Regions from separate parts of the Paenibacillus sp. FSL P2-0173 genome, predicted to be linked through region 1. Evidence: riboswitches for the same ligand, from Rfam matches in the RefSeq annotation. Region 1 holds a riboswitch; the other holds the start of a gene.

The links. A riboswitch is a leader RNA that binds a small molecule or an ion and turns the genes downstream of it on or off. The one in region 1 is predicted to bind glycine.
Region 2: another riboswitch for glycine. It lies ahead of sdaAB (L-serine ammonia-lyase, iron-sulfur-dependent subunit beta); the one in region 1 lies ahead of MKX30_RS08450 (alanine/glycine:cation symporter family protein).

Annotation. Positions count from the first base shown of each region.
Region 1 covers NZ_JBBOYK010000001.1:1,918,439-1,922,607, reverse strand. Annotated here, with positions in the region: gene MKX30_RS08455 (glycoside hydrolase family 1 protein) at 202-1,659, shown strand; glycine riboswitch at 1,832-1,908, shown strand; glycine riboswitch at 1,927-2,021, shown strand; gene MKX30_RS08450 (alanine/glycine:cation symporter family protein) at 2,181-3,599, shown strand; gene MKX30_RS08445 (iron-containing alcohol dehydrogenase) at 3,657-4,169, opposite strand, start outside.
Region 2 covers NZ_JBBOYK010000004.1:709,906-714,074, reverse strand. Annotated here, with positions in the region: gene sdaAA (L-serine ammonia-lyase, iron-sulfur-dependent, subunit alpha) at 1-689, opposite strand, end outside; gene sdaAB (L-serine ammonia-lyase, iron-sulfur-dependent subunit beta) at 679-1,368, opposite strand; glycine riboswitch at 1,580-1,695, opposite strand; gene MKX30_RS23070 (DUF6359 domain-containing protein) at 1,910-3,499, shown strand; gene MKX30_RS23065 (ABC transporter ATP-binding protein) at 3,825-4,169, shown strand, end outside.

The DNA of each region.
Region 1 (4,169 bases):
CACATAAGAAAAAAATACTTGACATGAAACGCGTTACAACGATTAGGATGCTTATGAAGGCATTACGTCTATTTTAAAGCATCTGTCAATCCTTTTCAAAGGAAGAACGGTTACCGTTAGGTATTGATTCACATTTGCAGCACTTGATGGGATTACTTGACCAAAGTAAAAATCTTAAATACGGAAAGAGGTTTTTATACCATGACGAAGACGCTAAAAGGATTTCCGAAAAACTTCTTGTGGGGCGGGGCAACCGCAGCCAACCAATTGGAAGGTGCTTTTGACGTAGATGGAAAAGGATTGTCCAGTGCGGACATGGTTGCCTATGTACCCAAAGCAGAGCGCAAGAACGATCATGCTATGGAGATTTCGTCCGAGCGACTCGAAGACATTTTGGCAGGCAAAGTCAATGCCCGTTTTCCAAAACGTGAAGGTGTGGACTTCTTCCACCACTACAAAGAAGATATTGCATTGTTCGCGGAAATGGGCTTTAAGGTATTTCGTATGTCCATCAACTGGTCGCGGATTTTCCCAAATGGCTATGATGCCGAGCCGAATGAAGCGGGACTGCAATTCTACGACAATGTATTTGATGAGCTGCGCAAATATGGTATTGAACCGCTGGTAACATTGTCACATTATGAGACACCGCTGGGTTTGACTCAGAAGTATAATGGTTGGCTGGGTCGTGAAGTTATACAGCACTACGTAAATTATGCCGAAACTGTGTTCACGCGTTATAAGGATAAAGTAAAATACTGGCTGACCTTTAATGAAATCAATGTAATGACCATGAGTCCGTTTACTGGTGGCGGGGTGGTCATTGACCGCGTAGAAAACAAGCAGCAAGCGATATACCAAGCACTGCATCATCAATTTGTAGCTAGTGCACTGGCGACAAAACGAGGACATGAGATCATCCCGGGCTCTCAAATCGGCTGTATGCTGGCTCGTTTGGAAAGCTACCCACATACGTGTAACCCAGAGGATATACTGAAAGCCCAGCATGAAAATCAGATGAACCTGTTCTTTACGGATGTGCATGCCCGTGGGGAATATTCCAACTACATGAATCGTTATTTTGAAGAAAATAATGTTGTTATACACACAGAACCAGGCGATGCCGAAATTTTAAAAAATAACACGGTCGATTATATCTCATTCAGCTACTACATGACCTTGACCGTATCTGCAGGTCCAGAAGGCGAGAAAGCAGCAGGAAACCTGATTGGCGGCGTGAAAAATCCATATTTACAGTCCTCTGACTGGGGATGGCAAATTGATCCGATCGGTCTGCGTGTTACGCTGAACACGTTATATGACCGCTACCAAAAGCCACTGTTCATCGTGGAAAATGGCCTAGGTGCTTATGATAAGGTAGAGGAAGACGGTTCTGTGCATGACACATATCGTATTGATTACTTGCGTCAGCATATTGTTCAAATGAAGGAAGCAATTGCCGACGGTGTTGATCTGCTTGGTTACACCAGCTGGGGTCCTATCGACCTTGTGAGCATGTCTACTTCCGAAATGTCCAAGCGCTACGGATTTATTTACGTTGATCTGGATGATGACGGTAACGGAACGCTCAAACGCTCCAAAAAGGACTCATTTAACTGGTATAAAAATGTGATAGCAACCAATGGTGAAGAATTGTAATTCCAAATTTTCTCGGGCGGGTATAGCAGAGGACATCCTAAGGATGCAATCTGCTGTACCCGCTTTTTTGATAGACATAATAATAATATTTATTTCAGAGGGCTTCACAAACTTTTCACTTGTAATAAGCTGAAAGTTTTCTGTATAATAAATAAAAATTTCATATGTCTGGTTGATGTTTGCGGGAGATGGAACGAAAGTTCCGACCGAAGGGGCAAAACTCTCAGGTGCTTAGGCTGATTACAGCAACAAGCGGGGACCGTAAACGGACAGAACTCTGGAGAGACCCTTAATTGGGCGCCGAAGGTGCACCGCAGAGAACATCTGCTTAAACTCTCAGGCAAAAGGACAGAGACGCGAATAACCTGTGACAGGGGATGCCCTAGGCTTTTTTATAAGCTATTAGAGGCAGAAACCTGCGCAAGATGGTTGTATTTTTTCGTGCCTTTAACCTCTCCAGGAGTCGAATCAGCGGATTTGACTCTTTTTTGTTTTCTAATATGCTGGAGGAGCGGGTTGAAATGAATTTGGTACATGTGTTAGAAGCGATTAGCAGTTGGATATGGGGGGCGCCTCTCATCATTCTTGTCATGGGAACGGGGTTGTGGCTGACCATACGTTTGAAGATGCTGCAGGTATTCCGCCTGCCCCTGGCGATCAAGCTGATCGGTAAGGCCCCGAATGAAGGCAGCGGGGATGTAAGTAGTTTTGCGGCTTTGAGTACAGCGTTGGCGGCTACAGTTGGCACAGGAAGTATTGTCGGCGTAGCGACAGCCATTAAGCTGGGCGGGCCGGGTGCCTTGTTCTGGATGGTCGTTGCAGCCTTTTTTGGGATGGCGACGAAATATGCGGAAGGTGTACTTGCGGTAAAATACCGGGTGAAGGATCGGAATGGGCAATTTTCCGGCGGCCCGATGTATTATATTGAGAAAGGTCTGGGACGCCGTTTTAAACCGCTGGCGATGCTGTTTGCTTTTTCGGGCATGCTGGTAGCGTTGTTCGGGATTGGAACGTTTCCGCAGGTCAAAGCGATTGTATCTTCGACTGAAAATAGTTTTGGCGTTCCGCCCATTGTAACGGCACTGATTATTGCTATCCTTACAGGACTTGTTACTATTGGAGGACTCAAAAGCATTGCCAAGGTATCGACGAAGGTCGTTCCTTTTAAAACAGGCTTGTACGTACTGATCTGTCTCATCGTACTAATTCGGTTTGCTGACCAACTACCTGCCGCAATTGCGCTGGTGCTCCATTCGGCATTTTCAACTACATCTGCAACGGGCGGATTTGCCGGAGCTACGATTATGCTGGCGATGCGAAGTGGGGTAGCCAGAGGTATTTTTGCCAATGAGGCCGGATTGGGAAGCGCACCGATTGCAGCCGCAGCTGCCAAAACCAAATGGCCTGCGGAGCAAGGGCTAATTTCCATGACAGGCGTGTTTATTGATACGATGGTTATTTGTGTGATGACCGGGTTGACGCTACTGGTTAGTGGTGTGTGGAGCGGGCCTACCGATGCGGGCCTGATGACTCAGCAAGCATTTTCCAGCGCATTCCCGCTGGGGGCAGAACTGCTCACAATCATTCTGATTATGTTTGCGTTCACCACCATGCTCGGCTGGAACTATTACGGGGAACGCTGTGTTGAATATTTGCTTGGGGTCAAGTGGATTAAGCCATACCGCTATCTGTTCATCCTACTGGTTGCCGGGGGCGCGTTCATTAAACTGGATGCGATTTGGCTGCTGGCAGATATCTTTAACGCAATGATGGCTTTCCCGAACCTGATTGCCCTGCTCGGCTTATCAGGAATTGTAGTCGCAGAAACCCGAACCTATATGGATTCTCTGAATTCTAGTAAGAAAAAGGGCATTCTTGCAGGTGCCAGTGTAGGGGCAGCTATCCAAGTAGAAGAAAAAGGACAAACGGTTAATTCATAATTTCCAAAAGGGAGTGCCCTCAGTCATCACAGGCTTGAGGACACTCCCTTTTGAATGTTATAACGATGCGTGCAAAATAGCTGAAATATCTTCTTGGTTCAGCTTTTTATAATTACCGAAGCCTCCGTATTCCATTTCACGGGCTGCAATGTTTGCGACTTTTTCCAATTGCTCATCATTAATATTGTAATCGGCCAGGGTGGAAGGGGCACCGAGACTTGTCCAGAATGCACTCAGGCGATCAATCCCCTCCAAAGCAATTTCCTTATCCGTTTTACCAGTGGTATCTAAATCAAACATGCTGAGCATCAGCCGCTTCATGCGTGCAGCATCCTGATCCACCGTATGTCTCATCCAGTTGGGGAACAGGATCGCCAGACCGCCAGCATGAGGAATATCATATACAGCGGATAATGCATGTTCAATCGTATGCGAAGCCCAGTCCCCGAAGTAGCCCATTTGTAGTGTTCCGTTAAGGGCAATCGTTCCGGCATATAAAATCGTTTCACGATGCTCGTAGTTGTGCAAATCCTCCAGCAGCTTAGGTGCAGTTTCGATCACGGTTTGCAA
Region 2 (4,169 bases), on a different contig from region 1:
ACGGCTCCCAGCCCGTTGCGCACGATGCACGGAATCTCCACGAGTCCAGCGACGGGGTCGCAAATCAGGCCGAGTGTGTTCTTAAGAGCGAGGCCCACGGCGTGAACAGCCTGTTCAGGCGTACCACCACGCAGCTCGACCATAGCGCCAGCAGCCATCCCGATAGCTGAACCAATCTCAGCCTGACAGCCTCCCTCCGCGCCAGAAATGAAGGAGTTGTTGGCGATCACGTAGCCAATGGCTCCAGCGGCGAACAGGCCGTTCACCATATGCTCATCATCCCAGCCGAACCGCTCCTGCGCACTGATGAACACACCAGGGATAACCCCACATGAGCCTGCGGTAGGCGTGGCGACAATGCGACCCATGGATGCATTAACCTCCGACACAGAGAGGGCATAAGCCATGGCGAGCGCGGAGGCATCGCCGGAGCAGGTTTCCCCTGACCGCAGATACTCGGCTAGGCGCTTGCCGTCACCGCCCGTCAATCCACTGCGGGATACGGTGTCTTGTGTCTGACCGCGATGAACGGCTTCCTTCATGACTTCATAATAATCAGACATTTGGCGAAAGATTTCTTCCTCCGTTGTATTCGTCTCTTGTACCTGCTCTTGAATCATCAAGCGGCCAATTGTGGTGGATTCTTCAGCGCATAAAGCGCTGATTTCATGCAGATGGCTAAACCGCATCGGATTCAGCTCCTTTTTTCAAATTAATCATCTTAATTTCATACATATGAGGTAAAGAACGCAGTTCCGCAATCAGTTCAGCTGGAGCAGAACTGTCCGTTTCAATGGCGGTGAGTGCTTCACCATCCCGGCCTTTGCGATCTACGTGCATATAGGCAATGTTAATGTGGGCCGCGCCCAGCGCTGAAGTTATCGCGCCCAATGTACCGGGCTTATCCGAGTGGAGAAGCACCAGCGTAGGCAGCTCCCCGGTCAGATTGACCCGGAATTCGTTAAGCTGCTGGACATGGATGCTGCCGCCGCCGATGGAGGAGCCCAACAGTGTGCGCTGATCCTCGCCCTTCCACAGCTCGAAACGGACAGTGTTCGGATGAGGCGCGGGGAGTCCGCTGACGGCGAATTCCACGGCCATCCCGGCTTGCTCTGCCCATTGCTCGGCATCCGGAATCCGGTGATCGTCCGTATCGTAATTAAGCAGCCCTGCGATGAGCGCCAGGTCTGTACCGTGTCCCTTATACGTATCGGCAAAGGAGCCGTACAGTGTCATGCGGGTACGGTCAGGCTGCGCCCCGAGCCAGTGCCGGGCAACGCGTGCGAGCCGCACCGCGCCTGCGGTGTGTGAACTGGAAGGTCCGGTCATGGCCGGACCGATAATAGAAAATACATCTTTGAAACGCATGGTGTGGCCCCCTGTATGTTCTAATACCATACTATATGGTATTTCCGCGTCTTTGCGCGGTTATGACGGTTCCTAATGCTGACGCACAATGTGAGCACAAAAAAGGACAGGATAAGGAAGTTTCCCTTATCTCTGTCCTCGTTACCTGAGAGTTTCGTGCGGTGTTCTTACCGCCTTACCCCTTGGGTGGCTTGCGCTCTCTCCAGAGTTGCGTCAGATGACGATACATGGACCTGAGAGATTATCCGTCAGCCGGGTGCTGACGTCTTGCTCCTTCGGTGCCGCCAGAGTGTAGGCTCCCTGGACAGACTCTCCCGTCATCTTCATTCGCGTATACCGTTCTACATGTCTTCCTTAGCGTAATGTATGCCGTGCTCGGTGTCAATCACAGGTTTAATTTTTACATAAACAGGTGCGTTTCCAATAAAAAAGATTAAAATTTACATAATTATGGATGAAACCAGGAAGGAATTAGAAGATTGGCGGCTAATCTGATAAAGGACAAGTATATTTATGGAAATCATAGGAGGGATATTGACGTATGGTAAAAGGCTTGCGATTCACAGGTTCACGCTTAAAAGGGATGTTGCATCTAGCAGCGATCGTATCACTGCTGATTGGGATCTTCGTTCCATTCGGTCAGGTCAAGGCGGAGGGAGCATTGACAGTAGCCGAAGCACTTCAGCGCCAAAGCAGTGGAGGTACGGTGACGGTGGAAGGTTACATCGTCGGACATGCTACCGGATCGAAAACGGCTAACTTTTCTTCCCCGTTCGCGAATGATTTTAACGTACTGATTGCCGATCAGGCAAATGAACGTAATACGTCTAATCTGTTGGATGTACAGCTGACTTCAGCGTACAGAGGGCAATATGGGCTATCAGGCCATCCTGAGCTGATCGGCAGCAAAATTCGTGTGACGGGTACACTCGGCGCCTACAATAATTTTGGTGGAGTGAAAAGTCCAAGTGCTGTTGAACTGGTGAGCGGAAGCGAGCCGGGGGAACCAGGCGAACCTGGCAACCCGGGTCAACCCGGTACTACACTGCCGGATGGAAAAGGCAAAAAGGTGCTGTTCGATAATACGCACGCACAGACCGCTGGTGCAGCAGATTGGGTCATTGAAGGCGCCTTCTCCGACTTTGCCAATGGACTGCGTAATGTAGGCTTTACGGTAGACCAATTGAATCGTCCCATTCCTTTTACTTATGGAGAGCAGGCTATAACATATGATAAGTTACGCCAATATGATGTGTTCATTATTGGTGAAGCGAATGTTGCCTTTAAGGCATCCGAGCAGGCTGCCCTGCTGCAATACGTGAATAGCGGGGGGAGCGTCTTCTTCATCTCCGATCATTATAATGCGGACCGTAACAAAAACCGTTGGGATTCCTCCGAGGTTATGAATGGTTACCGTCGTGGAGCCTATACTAATCCGGCCAAGGGCATGACTGCAGAAGAAGCTGCATCACCGGCGATGCAAGGATTAACAAGCTCCGATTGGCTGGCGGCCAACTTTGGCGTTCGTTTCCGTTACAATGCGCTGGGTGATGTGAATGCTACCGACATTGTAGCCGCAGATCAATCTTTCGGCATTACCAAGGGTGTGCGCTCGATTGCAATGCATGCAGGATCTACGCTGGCTATTATTGATCCTACCAAGGCTAAAGGCATTGCTTATATCCCTTCAGGCACGAAAAAATGGGGTAATGCGGTAGACCAGGGAGTTTATAACGGCGGGGGCCGTGCGGAAGGACCTTATGCTGCTATTTCCAAGGTAGGTCAAGGCAAGGCAGCGTTCATCGGTGATTCTTCCCCTGTAGAAGATGCTACACCGAAATATGTGCGTGAGGAAAACGGACAGTCGAAGAAGACATATGATGGTTTTAAAGAAGTGGATGATTCCACCTTCCTGGTGCAAACGGTTCAATGGCTTGCATGGAAGCAGGACTACACGAAATTGTCTGATGTGGCAGGTTTGACTCTGGATCAGCCAACGAAGCTTCTACCATTTGAGGAGCCTGCGGCTTCCACAGAACCGCAGCCTGAGCCTTGGTCTGCTCCAGCAGCAGGCTACAAATGGTACGATCCTAGAACGTTCAAGTCTGGCTCCTATGGAGCGGCTTCATAATTATCGCCAGAAGCTCAATGTGAGCTGGTATTAGTTAGTCGTTTGATCCCTGCAGAGGGATCAGGCGACTTTTTTTGTGATGAAAATTAACCTGTGGTTGGTTATTTCATTACATTTTGTGCCAGAAAGGCCGCGCTACTGCTGGATCATTGATTTTTTAAATGATGTTGATAGCATAATCTTAATTGATATATCCATATACTGGTGATAGGATGTATTCAAATTATTCCGACAAAAACGGTATGTAATGTTCATGAGAGGTTTTAAACATCAAACATGGTGAGAATAAGCGGGACAAGACCATGGAGAATGGAGGAAGCGCGCATTGAATACCGGACCCGTGTTGGAAATTAAAGGATTATCCGTATCTTTTCGCATCAAGGATCAATATCACCCCGCAGTCGACCATCTGGATCTGACGGTCAACCCCAATGAAGTGCTGGCTGTAGTCGGAGAATCCGGCTGTGGCAAAAGCGCGCTGGCGCTTTCGATCGCACAACTGCATGACATGGAACGCACTCGTGTAGAGGGAGAGGTCCTTTTTAAAGGCACGGACCTGAACCGTCTTTCTTCAGGGCAAATGAATAAAATCCGCGGAGCGGGCATTGGCATGATCTTTCAGGACCCGCTGACAGCACTCAACCCGTTAATGAGCATTGGTAAGCAGATT